DNA from 2 places in the Streptomyces incanus genome. Region 2 is predicted to be linked to the other one. Evidence: predicted binding sites of a transcription regulator. Region 2 holds the regulator's gene; the other holds the start of a gene.
What was found. Region 2 encodes HrcA, which represses chaperone genes, less so after heat shock. Its sites were predicted from a motif close to TTNGCACTCNGNNNNNCNGAGTGCNAA; they were not measured.
Positions count from the first base shown of each region.

Region 1: the regulator HrcA is predicted to act here: its motif matches at 6,435-6,461, upstream of ACFP2V_RS07405 (FmdB family zinc ribbon protein).

Region 1 is NZ_JBHSPC010000015.1:324,247-332,448, reverse strand. Features, by position in the region: gene ACFP2V_RS07420 (penicillin acylase family protein) at 1-2,732, opposite strand, end outside; gene ACFP2V_RS07415 (potassium/proton antiporter) at 2,979-4,505, shown strand; gene ACFP2V_RS07410 (MFS transporter) at 4,903-6,195, shown strand; gene ACFP2V_RS07405 (FmdB family zinc ribbon protein) at 6,472-6,831, shown strand; gene ACFP2V_RS07400 (S-methyl-5'-thioadenosine phosphorylase) at 6,910-7,752, shown strand; gene ACFP2V_RS07395 (hypothetical protein) at 8,116-8,202, shown strand, end outside.
Region 2 is NZ_JBHSPC010000012.1:32,668-40,869, reverse strand. Features, by position in the region: gene hemW (radical SAM family heme chaperone HemW) at 1-238, shown strand, start outside; gene ACFP2V_RS03705 (Uma2 family endonuclease) at 339-917, shown strand; gene ACFP2V_RS03700 (DUF3097 domain-containing protein) at 895-1,704, opposite strand; gene ACFP2V_RS03695 (MBL fold metallo-hydrolase) at 1,748-2,473, opposite strand; gene hrcA (heat-inducible transcriptional repressor HrcA) at 2,634-3,650, shown strand; gene dnaJ (molecular chaperone DnaJ) at 3,651-4,787, shown strand; gene ACFP2V_RS03680 (nitronate monooxygenase) at 5,168-6,241, shown strand; gene ACFP2V_RS03675 (16S rRNA (uracil(1498)-N(3))-methyltransferase) at 6,238-6,978, shown strand; gene ACFP2V_RS03670 (hypothetical protein) at 7,621-8,124, shown strand; gene ACFP2V_RS03665 (S41 family peptidase) at 8,170-8,202, shown strand, end outside.

The DNA.
Region 1 (8,202 bases), on a different contig from region 2:
TCGACGTAGTGGGCGCTGTAGGCGTGGCCGGAGGCACCGGTGAGGTTGATCCACCGCGACTTGTCGAGGTCGCCCAGGTTGACCACCATGCGCATCGACGGCACCCACACCACGCCGTAGCCGCCGGCGGCGTTCCAGCCGGTCGCGTTGACCGTGGCCTCGCCGCCGCCGAGCTTCCAGGGGCCGCGGTTGAGGGCGTACTGCACGAAGCCGGGGCCGGCGGTGCCCAGGGTCTGGTTCTTCAGGAACAGGCGGTGCAGCCTGCCCCAGCTCCAGGTGTCGATGTCCTTGCCGAGCTTGGCGGTGAGCTCCCAGCGGGCGTCGATCAGGGCGCGCTCGAACAGCTCGTCACGGTTGTCCGCGGCGGGGCGGGTGCCCGACTTCGGGGTCGTCCACCAGTCGCTGTCCTTGTCCTCCATCAGCGTGCGGACCACCTCGAACCAGCGGTCGCCGCCGTCGGGCTGGGCCTGGTCCGCCTCGCGCAGACCGCACTCGCGGACCTTGACGCGCTCCTCGGCGGGCCCGGTCGGGTCGACCGGGTCGACCCACAGGCACTGGCCCTTGACCCGCAGCTCCTTGGGCAGCTTGTGACCGAAGCCGAGCTTGAGGATGTTGCGCCAGACGGAGTTGAAGTAGGCGGCCGCGGCCGAGTCGGCGGCCTGGGTGTAGTCCCAGCCCTCCAGCAGCTTCTGCGCCTCGCGTACGTCCGGGTCGTCGACGTCGACCTTGAGCAGCTCGGGCACCAGCAGCTTGGCGATGGCGCTGCTGTTGTCGAGCTGCATCTGCCGCATGTCGTCGGTGGAGATCTTGCCGCCGTCCTTGATCTTCGACTGGATCAGATCGTTGATCCGCTGGCTGCGGGCGCCGTAGCCCCAGTCGGTGGTCAGGGTGTACGGGTACGCGTCGGGATCGACGACGGCCTGGTTGGCGGTGACGATGTAGCCGCGGTCGGGGTCGAACTCGTAGGGCAGTTCGTCCTGCTCGATCCAGCCGGTCCACTCGTACCTGGGGTTCCAGCCGGGTGCCGGGATGGAACCGTCGTGGTCCTTCGCGCGGGTGGGGATCCTTCCGGGCAGCGTGTAGCCGATGTGACCCTCGGTGTCCGCGTAGACGAGGTTCTGCGAGGGCACCTCGAACAGGGTGGCCGCCTCGCGGAAGTCGCCCCAGTCCTTCGCGCGGTTGATCGCGAAGACGGAGTCCATGGTGCGGCCGGCGTCCAGCGCGGTCCAGCGCAGGGAGACGCCGTAGCCGTCGCCCCGGTCGGGTGCGGCCGAGTCGACGGTGGCCTTCTTGCCGGTCCGCACCAGGTCCTTGGACCGGTCGGAGAGCAGCGGGCCGTTGTTGGTCTCCCGGACGACGATCTTCCGGGAGGCGCCGCCGGCGACCTTGATGGTCTCCTCACGGGACGTGAACGGCACCACCTTGCCGCCGTACTGGTAGCCCTCGCCGGTGATCTTCTCCAGGTAGAGGTCGGTGACGTCGACCCCGGAGTTGGTCAGGCCCCAGGCGATGTCCGCGTTGTGGCCGATTATCACGCCGGGCAGGCCCGCGAAGGTGTAGCCGGAGACGTCGTACTGGCACGTGGCGGAGACGCTGCGGCAGTGCAGGCCCATCTGGTACCAGACGGACGGCAACGCGGGCGACAGGTGCGGGTCGTTGGCCAGGAGCGGCTCACCGGTGATGGTGTGCTCCCCGGAGACGACCCAGGAGTTCGAGCCGATGCCGTCGCCGTTGACGCCGACGGCGGTCGGGAGGTCCTGCAGGACCTGCTGGAGACCCGCGAGCTGGCCCTCCAGGCCGCTCGCGGTGCCCGCGGTGCCGTCCGCGGTACCTGATCCGGACGCGCCCTCCACGCCGGTGCCGGGGTCCACCGTGCCCGTGCCCGTGCCCGTGCCCGGGTCGGTGCCGGTGCCGTCACCCGTGCCGCTCCCGCTCTCACCGCCGCCCGACTCGTAGGTACCGGTGAGTTCGTTGTACTGGCCCTCCTGCACCACCGGCTTGTTCCGGCTGTACGGGTACGCCGGGTACAGGTCGGCGATCTGCTCCGGGCCGAGGCGGCTGGTCATCAGGGCGCGGTCGATCTCGTCCTGCATGTTGCCGCGCAGGTCCCAGGCCATCGCCTTCAGCCAGGCCAGGGAGTCCACCGGCGTCCACGCGCCGGGCTTGTAGTCGTTGGTGAAGCCCAGCGCCGCGTACTCCAGGGAGACGTCGGCGCCGTCCTTGCCCTCCAGGTACGCGTTGACGCCCTTGGCGTAGGCGTCGAGGTACTTCTTCGTCGCCGGGGAGAGCTTCTTCTCGTACTCCTCCTTCGCGACCCGGTCCCAGCCCAGGGTGCGCAGGAATTCGTCGGTCTCGACCTGGCTCTCGCCGAACATCTCCGACAGGCGCCCGGAGGTCATGTGCCGGCGGACGTCCATCTCGTAGAACCGGTCCTGCGCCTGGACGTAGCCCTGCGCCATGAACAGGTCCTCGTCGGAGGAGGCGTAGATCTGTGGGATTCCGTAGCCGTCACGCTTGACGTCGACGGTGCCCGACAGGCCTTCGAGGGTGATCGAGCCCTTGGTCTGCGGCAAGGAGGCACGCACGGTGCTGACCGACCAGTACGCCCCGTAGGCGACACCGCCGATCAGTGCCAGCACCAGGACGAACACGACCAGACGGGCTTTGCGCCCCTTTTTCCTGCCGGACTTGCCGGGCTGCTGACCCGTGGAGGCGGTGGTATTGGGGGGCATCGCTGTCCTTGCTGTCCTTACGCGAGCGGCAGGGCGGGCTGTGCTTTTAACTGAGCGCTGGGGCAACGATAGGCGCAGGGCCCTCCGCCACTTGACGCGGAGTCGAGTACCAGCACGGACGGACGTTCGATGATGCCAGGGGTACGCGTCAAGAAAGCGTCAAGAGTTAGGTAAGGTAACGAAGCAGTTCGCCGTGAACGCACCGGCCACCCGGGCCCCGGACAAGAGCTCGGGCACACCGCGCGGGTGCCAGGGAAGGGAACGGCCACGACTGTCCACCACCTCAACCAGCTCCTGCTCGTCTGCTCGCTGGTCCTGCTCGTCGCCGTCGCGGCGGTCCGGATCTCCTCGCGCAGCGGGCTCCCCAGCCTGCTCGTCTATCTGGGCATCGGCGTCGCCATGGGCCAGGACGGCATCGGCGACGTCCAGTTCAACAACGCCGAGCTGACGCAGGTCATCGGATACGCGGCCCTGGTCGTCATCCTGGCCGAGGGCGGTCTGGGCACCAAGTGGACGGAGATCAAACCCGTCCTGCCCGCCTCCGCCGCCCTCGCGACCGTGGGTGTCGCGGCGAGCGTCGGTGTCACCGCGACGGCCGCGCATTTCCTGATCGGGCTGGAGTGGCGGCAGGCGCTGATCATCGGCGCGGTGGTGTCCTCGACCGACGCGGCGGCCGTCTTCTCCGTGCTGCGGCGCATCCCGCTCCCCTCGCGGGTGACGGGCACGCTGGAGGCCGAGTCCGGCTTCAACGACGCCCCCGTGGTCATTCTGGTACTCGCCTTCTCCACGGCCGGTCCGATCGAGCACTGGTACGTCCTGCTCGGCGAGATCACCCTGGAACTGGCCATCGGCGCCGTCATCGGACTCGCGTTGGGCTGGCTGGGTTCCCTGGGGCTCAGGCACGTGGCGCTGCCGGCCTCCGGTCTCTACCCGATCGCCGTCATGGCCATCGCCGTCACCGCGTACGCGGCGGGCGCCATGGCCCACGGCAGCGGCTTCCTCGCCGTCTATCTCGCCGCGATGGTGCTGGGCAACACCAAGCTGCCGCACTGGCCCGCCACGCGCGGGTTCGCCGAGGGACTCGGCTGGCTCGCGCAGATCGGCATGTTCGTCCTGCTCGGCCTGCTGGTCTCCCCGCACGAACTGGGCGTCGACATCGTGCCCGCACTGATCATCGGGCTGGTGCTGACCGTGGTGGCCCGCCCGCTGAGCGTCGTGCTGAGTCTGGTGCCGTTCCGGGTGCCCTGGCAGGAGCAGGCTCTGATGTCGTGGGCGGGGCTGCGCGGCGCCGTGCCCATCATCCTGGCGACGATTCCGATGGTGCAGGGCGTCCCCGGCAGCCGGTCGATCTTCAACATCGTCTTCATCCTGGTCGTCGTCTACACCCTCGTCCAAGGGCCGACGCTGCCCTGGCTGGCCCACAAACTGCGCCTCGGCGAGGACACGGAGGCCGCCGACCTGGGCATCGAGTCGGCACCCCTGGAGCGGCTGCGCGGACACCTGCTGTCGGTCGGCATCCCGGAGGAGTCGAGGATGCACGGCGTGGAGGTCGGCGAACTGCGGCTGCCGAAGGGGGCGGCCGTCACGCTCGTCGTGCGCGGGGGTGCCTCGTTCGTTCCGGGGCCGACGACGATGCTGCGGCACGGGGACGAACTCCTCGTCGTCGCCACCGACCCGGTCCGGGACGCCGCCGAACGCCGCCTCCGCGCGGTGGGCCGCGGCGGCAAACTGGCCGGCTGGCTGGGGACGGACGGGGCGAGGCCCGGGGGCTGACCGGACGGGCAGGCGGAGCCGGAGGCCGAGACGCCGCTTCCGGCGTCGTTCGCGCCGCCTCTCGCACTGTGGCGTGCGGGCCGGGTCGGGCTGGGTTGGGTTGGGCTGAGCTGGGCTGGGCCATAACCCGTCATTCACAGGGCCAGGGCCTCTCGGTGCTCGCTTTCACAGGATCACAAGCACCTGGAGCCTGTGTACACCTGGAACCGCCTGTACCATGCAAACGGTACCCAGATCGAACCAACTCTGCCTGACGCAGAGCTGGCGCGACCGTATGGCGGCCGGCACGCCCTGAGCTGTGGCACCGGCATCTACCGCAGTCAGCGCAAGAGGACAGCTCTCGGCGCGCCCGACACCAGGGGCCCACGCGCCACCAGGCGGCAGAAAGGCACGGGCCGTGGCATCCACGGTCACCACGTCGAAGGACTCTGCGGCCACCTCCCGTCCGGGATACGGTCGACTGCTGCGCACGCGCGGCGCCTGGACGTTCCTGCTCCCCGGCTTCGCGGCACGCCAGCCCTTCGCGATGCTCACCCTCTCCATCGTGCTGCTGGTGCAGCACACCACCGGTTCGTACGGCGCGGCCGGCGCCGTCGCGGCGGTCACCGGCGTATCCATGGCAGTGTTCGCGCCGTACAGCGGACGCCTCGCCGACCGCTACGGGCAGCGCGCCGTCCTCGTCCCCGGCGTGCTGGTGCACACGGTGTCCGGGCTGACCCTGACCGCGCTGGCACTGAACGGCGCCCCGCTGTGGGCGCTGTTCGCCGCCGCTGTGCCCACCGGCGCCTCGGTGCCCCAGATCGGGCCCATGGTGCGCGCCCGCTGGGGCGTGAAGCTCAAGAACTCCCCGCTGATGACCACGGCTGCGGCCTTCGAGTCCGTCACCGACGAGCTGACCTTCGTCGTCGGACCGCTGCTGGCCACCGCCCTGTGCACGGCCGTGGACCCGGCGGCGGGCCTGGTGACCGAGGCCGCGCTGACCCTGATCGGCGGTCTGCTGTTCGCCGCGCAGAAGGGCACACAACCCGAGGTGGCCGCTCGCGGGCACGCGCGCGTGGAACACGTTTCCGCACTCCGCGTCCCCGGGGTACGCGTCCTGATCGTCATCTTCCTGGGCATCGGGTCCGTCTTCGGCGGTATGCAGGTGTCGCTGGCCGCGTACACCGAGTCGATCGGCGAGCCCGGACTGAACGGCATCCTGTACGGCGTCTTCGCCGCGGGAAACATGCTCTCCGGCATCGCCTGCGGCGCCATCGCCTGGAAGGCCGCCCCGCAGCGGCGCCTGGTCATCGGGTACGTGGCGCTCGCGGTGACCGCCTCCGCCCTGTGGACCGCCCACTCGGCGCTGTTCCTCGCCGGGCTCGGCCTCCTGGTCGGCATGTGCATCGCGCCCGCCCTGATCACCGGGTACACCCTGGTGGACGACCTGGTCCCGGCCGGTGCCCGCACCGAGGCCTTCACCTGGCTGACCGGCGCGGTGGCACTCGGCCAGGCGGCCGCGGTCACGGTCTCCGGGCAGCTGGAGGACAACCTCTGGACCGGCGCCGGGTTCCTGGTGCCGATGGGCGGCACGGTGCTCGCCCTGGTGACGCTGCTGGTCCTGCGATCACGGCTGGTACCGCCCCGGGTGACCCGCGAGGTCACACGCGGCGCGGCCCGGCGCGATCCCGTCGCGATCAGTGAGATGTGACGCACTCGCAGGCCGCCGCACAGGCCCCCGCCAGGTTTGCCCGCGCACACGCGCGGGGCCATGGCGACGCCGCGGACATGGCTTCCCGCCTGGGAAGCCGTACCGCGAAGCGCGTCCGGAACACGCGCTGAGCACGTACGGAGGCCCGTCCCCATGACGGTCGCGCTCCGACCGCCGCCCGTGGCGGGGTGACGCGCGTTACGCCGATCACTTGCGGCACGGGTTACCATTGACGATCGTTAGCACTCATCGAGTGAGAGTGCCAGGAGGAAGACAGTGCCCACCTATCAGTACCAGTGCACCGAGTGCGGCGAGGGCCTCGAGGCGGTGCAGAAGTTCACCGATGACGCTCTTACCGAGTGCCCGAACTGCCAGGGGCGCCTGAAGAAGGTGTTCTCGGCGGTCGGCATTGTCTTCAAGGGCTCCGGCTTCTACCGCAACGACAGCCGCGGTTCTTCGTCGAGCAGCACTTCGGCGTCGAAGACGTCCGATTCGTCGACGAGCTCGTCTTCGTCTTCGTCCTCTTCGTCTTCTTCCTCGTCCTCATCCTCTTCGGGCTCCGGATCTTCTTCTGGCTCCGGCTCGTCGTCCGGGTCCGGCAGCTCCAGCAGCACCGCGGGCAGCACCGCCGCCTGAGGCCGAATCCTCACGGGACCCCGTCGTCGTCCGACGACGGGGTCCTCGGCGTTTCCGGGGCCGGTTAGGGTGCGGAACATGGCGAACAAGGCGAACGTCGAGATCGGCGTGATCGGCGGCTCCGGTTTCTACTCCTTCCTCGACGACGTGACCGAGGTCCAGGTGGACACCCCGTACGGGGCGCCCAGCGACTCCCTCTTCCTCGGCGAACTGGCCGGTCGGAGGGTCGCCTTCCTCCCCCGGCACGGACGCGGCCACCATCTGCCGCCGCACCGGATCAACTACCGGGCCAACCTGTGGGCACTCAGGTCGGTCGGCGCGCGCCAGGTGCTCGGGCCGTGCGCGGTGGGCGGGCTGCGGCCCGAGTACGGGCCGGGGACGCTGCTGGTCCCGGACCAGTTCGTGGACCGTACGAAGTCCCGGGCGGGCACCTATTTCGACGGACTGCCGCGGCCCGACGGCATCGTCCCGAACGTCGTGCACGTGTCGCTGGCCGACCCCTACTGCCCCGCCGGCCGGGCCGCCGCCCTGAAGTCGGCGCGTGGGCGGGACTGGGAACCGGTGGACGGCGGCACGCTGGTCGTGCTCGAGGGGCCGCGCTTCTCCACCCGCGCCGAGTCGTTGTGGCACCGGGCGCAGGGCTGGTCGGTGGTGGGCATGACCGGCCACCCCGAGGCGGCGCTCGCCCGTGAGCTGGAGCTCTGCTACACGTCCCTGACCCTGGTCACCGACCTCGACGCCGGTGCCGAGAGCGGCGAGGGCGTCTCGCACGACGAGGTGCTGCGGGTGTTCGCGGACAACGTGGACCGACTGCGGAACGTGCTCTTCGACACGGTGGCGGCGCTGCCGACGACCCGGGAACGGGGCTGCCTGTGCGCCTCGGCGCTGGGCGGAATGGATCCGGGGTTCGCGCTGCCGTAGGACTGCCGGCGCGGGGCTCGTGGCGCACGGTCGGGTCGCGGAGCACGGTCGGGTGAGAGGGTTTTCCACAGGCCGTGGTCTGTCCACAGGCTCCGGCGGAGAACGGCGGGAAGCCCCATCGTGGGATCCGCAAGCCGATCCCTCGTCGCAGGTGGTGGTCCCGTGTCATTCCCGCCCTCGTCCCCTCCCCCGTTCCCTCCGTCGTCTCTGCGTCAGTCCTCGCTCCGGTCCCCCTACCCCTCCCGGTCCGCCTCCCCTTACTCCTCCCGGTCCCCCTCCCCCTCGTCGGCTGTCTCGACTCCTTCCTCCCGCCCCGCCGTAGTCCCGCACCCGCCCGGGGTCGGGGTCCCTCCACATTGCGAGGTGCCGCACTTCGCGCCGGTGCGGGTGCGTGCCGGGCTGCTGGGGTCGGCTCGGCTGGTCCGGCACCGGAGGCGGGCGGCGGCGGTC
Region 2 (8,202 bases):
GGGTGCCGGGCGCGAGATCCTCTCCGGGGAGGACCGCCGGGTGGAGCGCATCCTGCTGGAACTGCGCCTCAAGGAGGGCGTCCCGCTGTCCCTCCTCCGCGCGGAGGGCCTTCGGGCCGCCGACAGGGCCCTCACCGACGGCCTGCTCCAGCAGGGCCCGTACGAGGAGGGGCGTGCGGTGCTGACGCTCCGGGGGCGGTTGCTGGCGGACGCCGTGGTCAGGGATGTGGTGGATTGATCACTCGGCGGAGTGAATCACCACGGAACGCGGGTTCGGTCCCTAACCTGGTTCGTAGGCTGCCGCTAAAAGGACGCGGCGGATGTGGAGGGCCACGGAGATGACCGCTGTGGACGAGCGTGGGATGACCAGGTTCTTCGAGGAGTTCGAGCCTCCCGAGGGGGTCAGGGTCGAGCTTCTCCGGGGGGAAATCGTGATGATGGCCGGTCCCGATCTCGTGCACAACATGATCGTGGAAGATGTCCTGGACCAGATTCCGCGCAAGCAGTGGGCTCGCCTTCAGACCCAGGACGTCGACATTGTCGACGAGGCCAGCGAGCCCGTGCCGGATCTGGTGGTCCTCAAGCGTGACGCCACGCCCGAGGCAGGACGTCTGCTGCCGTCCGAGCTGATCACCCTGGTGGTCGAGGTCGTCTCCAAGACCAGTGTGGTGCGGGATTACCTCGTCAAGCGGTCGATCTACGCCGCCGGCAAGGTTCCCGCGTACCTCATCATCGACCCGATCATGGAGCACTGCGTCCTGCTCACGATGCCCGTCGGAGAGGGGGACGCAGCCGACTACAAGGCACAGATGAAGCTGGACTTCGGTGATCGACTGCCGCTCGACATGCTGGGCATCGGCCTGGACACCAGTGAATTCGGCGCCTTCCCGGGCGTCAGGCCCCACCGCTTTCCGTGACGAAGTCGATCAATTCCTCGACCCTTCCCAGGAGCGCCGGCTCCAGGTCCTTGTAGGACCGCACCCGGCCCAGGATCCGCTGCCAGGCCGCCCCCGTGTTCTCCGGCCACCCCAGGGCGCCGCACACCCCCGTCTTCCAGTCCTGGCCGCGCGGGACGCGCGGCCAGGACTCGATGCCCAGGGAGGACGGCTTCACCGCCTCCCAGATGTCGATGTAGGGGTGGCCGACGACCAGGGCGTGCTCACTGGTGACCGCCCCGGCGATCCGCCACTCCTTCGAACCCGGCACCAAGTGGTCCACCAGCACCCCCAACCGTGCGTCCGGGCCCGGACCGAACTCCTCGACGATCGCCGGAAGGTCGTCGACGCCCTCCAGGTACTCCACGACCACGCCCTCGATGCGCAGGTCGTCGCCCCACACCTTCTCGACCAGTTCGGCGTCGTGCCGCCCCTCGACGTAGATGCGCCCGGCACGCGCCACGCGCGCGCGTGCGCCCGGGACCGCCACCGAACCGGACGCCGTACGGGCCGGCCGGGACGGGCCGGCGGCCGGCCGCACCAGCGTCACCGCACGCCCCTCCCACAGGAAGCCGCGCGGTTCCAGCGGGAACACCCGGTGCTTGCCGAAGCGGTCCTCCAGGGTCACCGTGCCCGCCTCGCAGCGGATCACCGCGCCGCAGAATCCGCTGCCGGGCTCCTCCACGACCAGACCGGGCTCGGCCGGCACCTCGGGGACGGGACGGGACTTCTTCCACCCGGGGGTCAGATCAGGAGAGTACGAGCGCATTCTGATGACGATAGGAGAAGCAGGCCCCCGTTCGGCCGAAGATTCAGCCCGACACGCCGAAGCGGGCCGCGAGGGCGTCGCGCTGGGCCCGTACGAACGCCGCGTCTACCACCGCGCCGTGGCCGGGGACGTACACCGCGTCCTCGCCGCCCAGGGCCAGCAGCCGGTCCAGGGCGCCCGGCCACTGCGACGGCACGGCGTCGGGGCCCGCCTGCGGCTCGCCGGACTCCTCCACCAGGTCGCCGCAGAACACCACCCCCGGATCGCCGGGCACCAGTACCGCGAGATCGTGCGCCGTGTGCCCCGGGCCCACGTTCGCGAGAAGTGCCCGCCGTCCGCCGCCCAGGTCGAGCGTCCGCTCGCCGGCCACCGTGTGCCGGGGCGTGACCAGCGCGTCCACGGCCTCTTCCGCCGCCCGCGCGTCCAGACCGTGGCGCTCCGCGTCCGCGCGCAGCTCCTCGCGCCCCCGCGCCAGCACCGTGTCCAGGCCCACCGCACCGAACACCTCCGCGCCCGCGAACACCGCCGCCCCCAGCACATGGTCGAAGTGGGGGTGGGTGAGCGCGAGATGCGTCACACGCCGCCCGGTGAGCGCCTGCGCCTCGGCCCGCAACCGCGCGCCCTCGCGCAGGGACGAACCGGAGTCCACGAGCAGCACCGCGTCCGCGCCGACCACGAGCCCCACCGTGCAGTCCCACACCGGAAGCCGGCACCGCCCCACTCCCGGCGCCGGCCGTTCCCATCCCGACTCTTCCCAAGCCACCGTCATACCGCGACGCTAACCGCCTACGGCTTTCGCGGCGCGACGGTGCGGCACCGGCCTTGCCCGGGGAGTACCCCCCGGCCGTACACTGGGCGGGGAGACTGGCACTCGCGTGCGAAGAGTGCCAGGGAAGATACCGGGCGGACGGCTTCTGGAGGTGCGCGTGATGCTCAGTGAACGCAGGCTCCAGGTGCTGCGCGCCATCGTCCAGGACTACGTCGGCACCGAGGAACCCGTCGGTTCCAAGGCCCTCACCGAGCGGCACAACCTGGGCGTCTCCCCGGCCACCGTGCGCAACGACATGGCGGCCCTGGAGGACGAGGGCTTCATCGCCCAGCCGCACACCAGCGCCGGGCGCATCCCCACGGACAAGGGCTACCGGCTCTTCGTGGACAAGCTCGCCGGCGTCAAGCCGATGACCGCGCCCGAGCGGCGCGCCATCCAGAACTTCCTCGAGGGCGCCGTCGACCTGGACGACGTCGTGGCCCGCACGGTGCGGCTGCTCGCGCAGCTGACCCGGCAGGTCGCCGTCGTGCAGTACCCGTCGCTGACCCGTTCGACCGTGCGGCACGTGGAGCTGCTCCCGATGGCGCCCGCGCGCGCCATGCTGGTGCTGATCACGGACACCGGGCGGGTCGAGCAGCGCATGATCGACTGTCCGGCGCCGGTCGGGGAGGCGACCCTGGCGGATCTGCGGGCGCGGCTCAACAGCCGTGTCGCGGGCCGCCGTTTCACCGACGTACCATCCCTCGTCGAGGACCTCCCCGAGGGCTTCGACCCCGAGGAACGCGGTACGGTCTCGACCGTGCTCTCCACTCTCCTGGAGACACTGGTCGAGGAGAACGAGGAGCGGTTGATGATCGGCGGCACCGCCAATCTGACCCGCTTCGGACATGACTTTCCCCTGGTGATCCGGCCTGTCCTGGAGGCGCTCGAGGAGCAGGTCGTGCTTCTCAAGCTGCTCGGCGAGGCGAAGGATCCGGGCGTGACCGTGCGTATCGGTCATGAGAACGCCCATGAGGGACTCAACTCCACGTCCGTGGTGTCGGTGGGCTACGGTTCGGGCGGCGAGGCTGTTGCCAAGCTCGGCGTGGTCGGACCGACACGCATGGATTACCCGGGAACGATGGGAGCGGTACGCGCAGTGGCACGGTACGTCGGACAGATCCTGGCGGAGTCGTAAGTGGCCACCGACTATTACGCCGTACTCGGCGTACGCCGGGACGCGTCGCAGGAAGAGATCAAGAAGGCCTTCCGGCGACTCGCCCGCGAGCTGCATCCGGACGTCAACCCGGATCCGAAGACGCAGGAGCGGTTCAAGGAGATCAACGCCGCCTACGAGGTGCTGTCGGACCCGCAGAAGAAGCAGGTCTACGACCTCGGCGGTGACCCGCTCCAGCAGGCCGGCGGCGGTGGCGCGGGCGGCTTCGGAGCGGGCGGCTTCGGAAACTTCTCCGACATCATGGACGCGTTCTTCGGCACGGCGTCGCAGCGCGGACCGCGCTCGCGCACCCGCCGCGGCCAGGACGCGATGATCCGCCTCGAAATCGAGCTGGACGAGGCCGCGTTCGGGACGACCAAGGACATCCAGGTCGACACGGCGGTCGTCTGCACCACCTGCAGCGGTGAGGGCGCCGCGCCCGGCACCACCGCGCAGACCTGTGACATGTGCCGCGGCCGGGGCGAGGTCTCGCAGGTCACGCGGTCCTTCCTGGGCCAGGTCATGACCTCGCGCCCCTGCCCGCAGTGCCAGGGCTTCGGCACCGTCGTCCCGACCCCGTGCCCGGAGTGCGCGGGCGACGGACGGATCCGCTCCCGCCGCACCCTGACGGTGAAGATCCCGGCCGGTGTGGACAACGGCACGCGGATCCAGCTGGCCGGCGAGGGCGAGGTCGGCCCCGGAGGCGGTCCCGCCGGCGACCTGTACGTCGAGATCCACGAGCTGCCGCACAGCACCTTCCAGCGGCGCGGCGACGACCTGCACTGCACGGTCACCATCCCGATGACGGCGGCAGCCCTCGGCACCAAAGTGCCGCTGGAGACGCTGGACGGCATGGAGGAGGTCGACATCCGGCCCGGCACCCAGTCCGGCCAGTCGATCCCGCTGCACGACCGGGGCGTCACGCATCTGCGCGGCGGCGGCCGGGGCGACCTCATCGTGCACGTCGAGGTGCAGACCCCGGGCAAGCTCGACGTCGAACAGGAACGCCTGCTGCGCGAACTCGCCAAGCTCCGCGGCGAGGAGCGCCCGCTGGGCCAGTTCCAGCCGGGCCAGCAGGGCCTGTTCTCCCGGCTGAAGGACGCCTTCAACGGGCGCTGAGGCGCTGCCGCGCGCTGGCGGGCGTCTACGGGCCTGTGGGCCTGCGGCTCCCTGATGGTGCTGACGGGTGCTTTCCGCGAGGGCCGGACAAGGCCCCCGCGGGACGCCCCGGGGGCGCTTCGTCGCAGTGGCCGCGCGGGGCCTCGGAAACGGTCTGCGCCAAGGGGCACGGTCGGCTCCGGAATCCGTCCGGAGCCCTTCCGAAGCCCTCTTCGGAACCGCTCCGGACCTGTCTCCGACGGGTTCCCGGTTCGTTTCGAACCCGTCTTCGAACCCGTCTTCGATCCGCCTTCGATCCGTTTCCGGTCCATCTTCGATCCGCGTCCGGTCTGCCTTCGATCCGATTCGGAGATGTCCGAAGGACGTGGCAACATGCCGTCATGTCCTTGGCGCTCACCGACCTCCTCCGGCACCCCGTGGTGCAGGCCCCGATGGCGGGCGGAGTCGCCGTGCCGCAGCTTGCCGCGGCCGTGTCCGAGGCGGGCGGACTCGGGTTCCTGGCCGCCGGGTACAAGACCGCGGACGGGATGTACCAGGAGATCAAGCAGTTGCGCGGACTGACCGGCCTCGCCTTCGGCGTCAACGTCTTCATGCCGCAGCCCGAGACCCCCGACCCCGCCGCCGTCGGCGTCTACGCCCACCAGCTGGCCGGTGAGGCCCCCTGGTACGCCACCGAGCTCGGCGACCCCGACTGCGGCCGCGACGACGGCTACGACGCCAAACTCGCCGTCCTGCTCGACAACCCGGTGCCGGTGGTGTCGTTCCACTTCGGCGTGCCCTCCCGCGACGTCCTGGACGCCCTGCGCCGCGCCGGCACGTTCACGCTGGCCACCGCCACCACCCCCGACGAGGCGCGGTCGGTGGAGGAGGCGGGCGCCGACGCGGTGATCGCGCAGGGTGTCGAGGCCGGCGGCCATCAGGGCACCCACCGGGACGACCCGGAGACGGACGGCTCCGGCATCGGACTGCTGTCGCTGATCAGCCAGGTGCGGGAGGCCGTGGGCATCCCGGTCGTCGCGGCCGGCGGCATCATGCACGGCAGCCAGATCGCCGCCGTCCTCGCGGCCGGCGCCTCGGCGGCCCAGCTCGGCACGGCGTTCCTCGCCGCCCACGAGTCCGGCGCGCACGTCCTGCACAAGCAGGCGCTGACCAACCCCCTGTACGCCCGCACCGAACTGACCCGCGCCTTCTCCGGACGCCCGGCCCGCGCCCTGGTCAACCGCTTCCTGCGCGAGCACGGCCCGTACGCGCCCGCCGCCTACCCGGACGTCCACCATCTGACCGCCCCGCTGCGCAAGGCCGCGGCCGCCGCCGGGGACCCGCAGGGCATGGCGCTGTGGGCGGGACAGGGCCACCGGATGGCCCGCGAGCTGCCCGCCGGGCAGCTGGTGGAGGTGCTGGCCGCCGAACTCGCCGCCACCCGGACCGCGTTGTCGGCAGGAGGTGCCCGATGACCGCCCCGGTCTTCGTCGTGGACGACTTCGGCACGGACGGCTTTGGCCACCACGTGCTCGACGGCCCCGAGGGGCGGCACGCCGTCTCGGTGAAGCGGCTGCGGGCCGGGGAGACCGTCGTCCTCACCGACGGCGCCGGCCGCCGGGCCGAGGGTGAGGTGACCGGCACCGAAGGCAAGGACCGGCTGATCGTGCGCCTCGGCGACGTCGTCGAGGAACCCGTGGAGTCGCCCCGGCTCACCGTCGTCCAGGCCCTGCCCAAGGGGGACCGGGGCGAGCTGGCCGTGGAGACGATGACCGAGGTCGGCGTCGACGCGGTCGTGCCGTGGTCGGCGTCGCGCTGCGTCACCCAGTGGCGGGGCGAGCGCGGGCTGAAGTCCCTCGGCAAATGGCGGGCGACGGCCCGCGAAGCCGGCAAGCAGTCCCGCCGGACGCGCTTCCCGGAGGTCGCGGACGCGGCCACGACCCCACAGGTTGCGTCACTTCTCGCCGAAGCCGACTTCGCCGCCGTCCTCCACGAGAGCGGCACCGAACCCCTCGCGACCGCCGAACTCCCCGTCTCCGGCACCATCGTGCTGGTCGTCGGCCCCGAAGGCGGCGTCTCGCCGCAGGAGCTGGAGCTCTTCGCGCAGGCCGGCGCCAAGCCCTACCGCCTGGGCCGCAGCGTCCTGCGCACCTCCACCGCCGGCACCGCGGCGACGGCCGTCCTCCTGGCCCGCACGGGCCGCTGGTCCTGACGGCCCAGGCCTCTGACGGGTTCCGGTCAGCCGTCCGCCGCGCGGCCGGCGGCGACCGCCGGGAACAGCTACCAGCCGTCGAGTTCCGCGGGCCCGGACCTGGGCCCGGACCTGGGCCCGGACCTGGGCCCGGACCTGGGCCCGGACCTGGGCCCGGACCCGGACCCGGTGAGCAGCCCGTGCCGGGCCGCCTCGTCGACGAAGGCCCGTACGACACGGGGCTCGTGCAGGTCCGGTGTCCCCTGACCGCCGCCGGCCACGCCCCCCGAGTGCGGGAAGCCACCGGGGACGAGACGTCCCTCGCCGCCCCGGAACACCGGGCGTGTCGTCCTCTCGTCCCTGCGCAGGGTGAGCACCTCCTGACAGGGCCCCCGGTGCTGTGCCGATGGCGCACCGACCACAGGTGAACGGCTGTTCCGCCCGCGGCGGAACCGTCCACGACGAGCCTTCCGGGGCGGCGTTCGCCGCGCGTCCGCCCACGGTGGTGCGCGGTGGCCGTATGCGCCCTACCGTCACGCCTGTGACGGTGGCAGGCTGCCGTCCATGGCGTCCAAGGGGGCACTGACGAGGAGTTGGCCAAGGTCCTGGTCAAGGGCAAGGCCGTGGCCAAGGGCTCGACGCGGGACACGGTGGCGGCGGCCGGTGCCGGCCGCGGTGTTCGCCGTGGTCGCCGTGGGTGGGATCGTGGCGTGCGAGCCCGGCTCGGTCGGCTCGGCCGCGGTGGCGCTCACGACCGACGAGACGGTCACCGAGGAGCTCAACCGCCAGAAGGACGGCGTGCGGTGGCTCAGCTGCACCGCCTCCTACGGGGAGGACGCGAGCGCGTCGCCGCGGTCCGCGAGCGCGAGCGAGGACACCGTGGCCACCGTGGACTGCCACGGGGAGACCGAGAACGGCAAGGAGATCACCGTCACCGGGAAGATCACCCACGCCGTCAACGGCGCCTGCGTGCGCGGGGACATCACCGCGAAGGTGGACGGCAAGCAGGTGTTCCGGGTCGACGGCCTGGGCGACTGCGACGCCACCAGCCCGCCCGCGGTGGGCGAGCCCACGAACCGCGGCCCGCGGCCCACCGTCACGGTGACGGTCACGACGACCGTGTGGTGCGATCAGTACCCCTCCTGCCGCCCTGTCGAGGGCAAGTGATCCAAACCTCTGTCCACGCCGACCGCGCTTGCATAGGGTGACCGGGTGACACAGCCTGCATCGGTCGCCCCCGCCGCC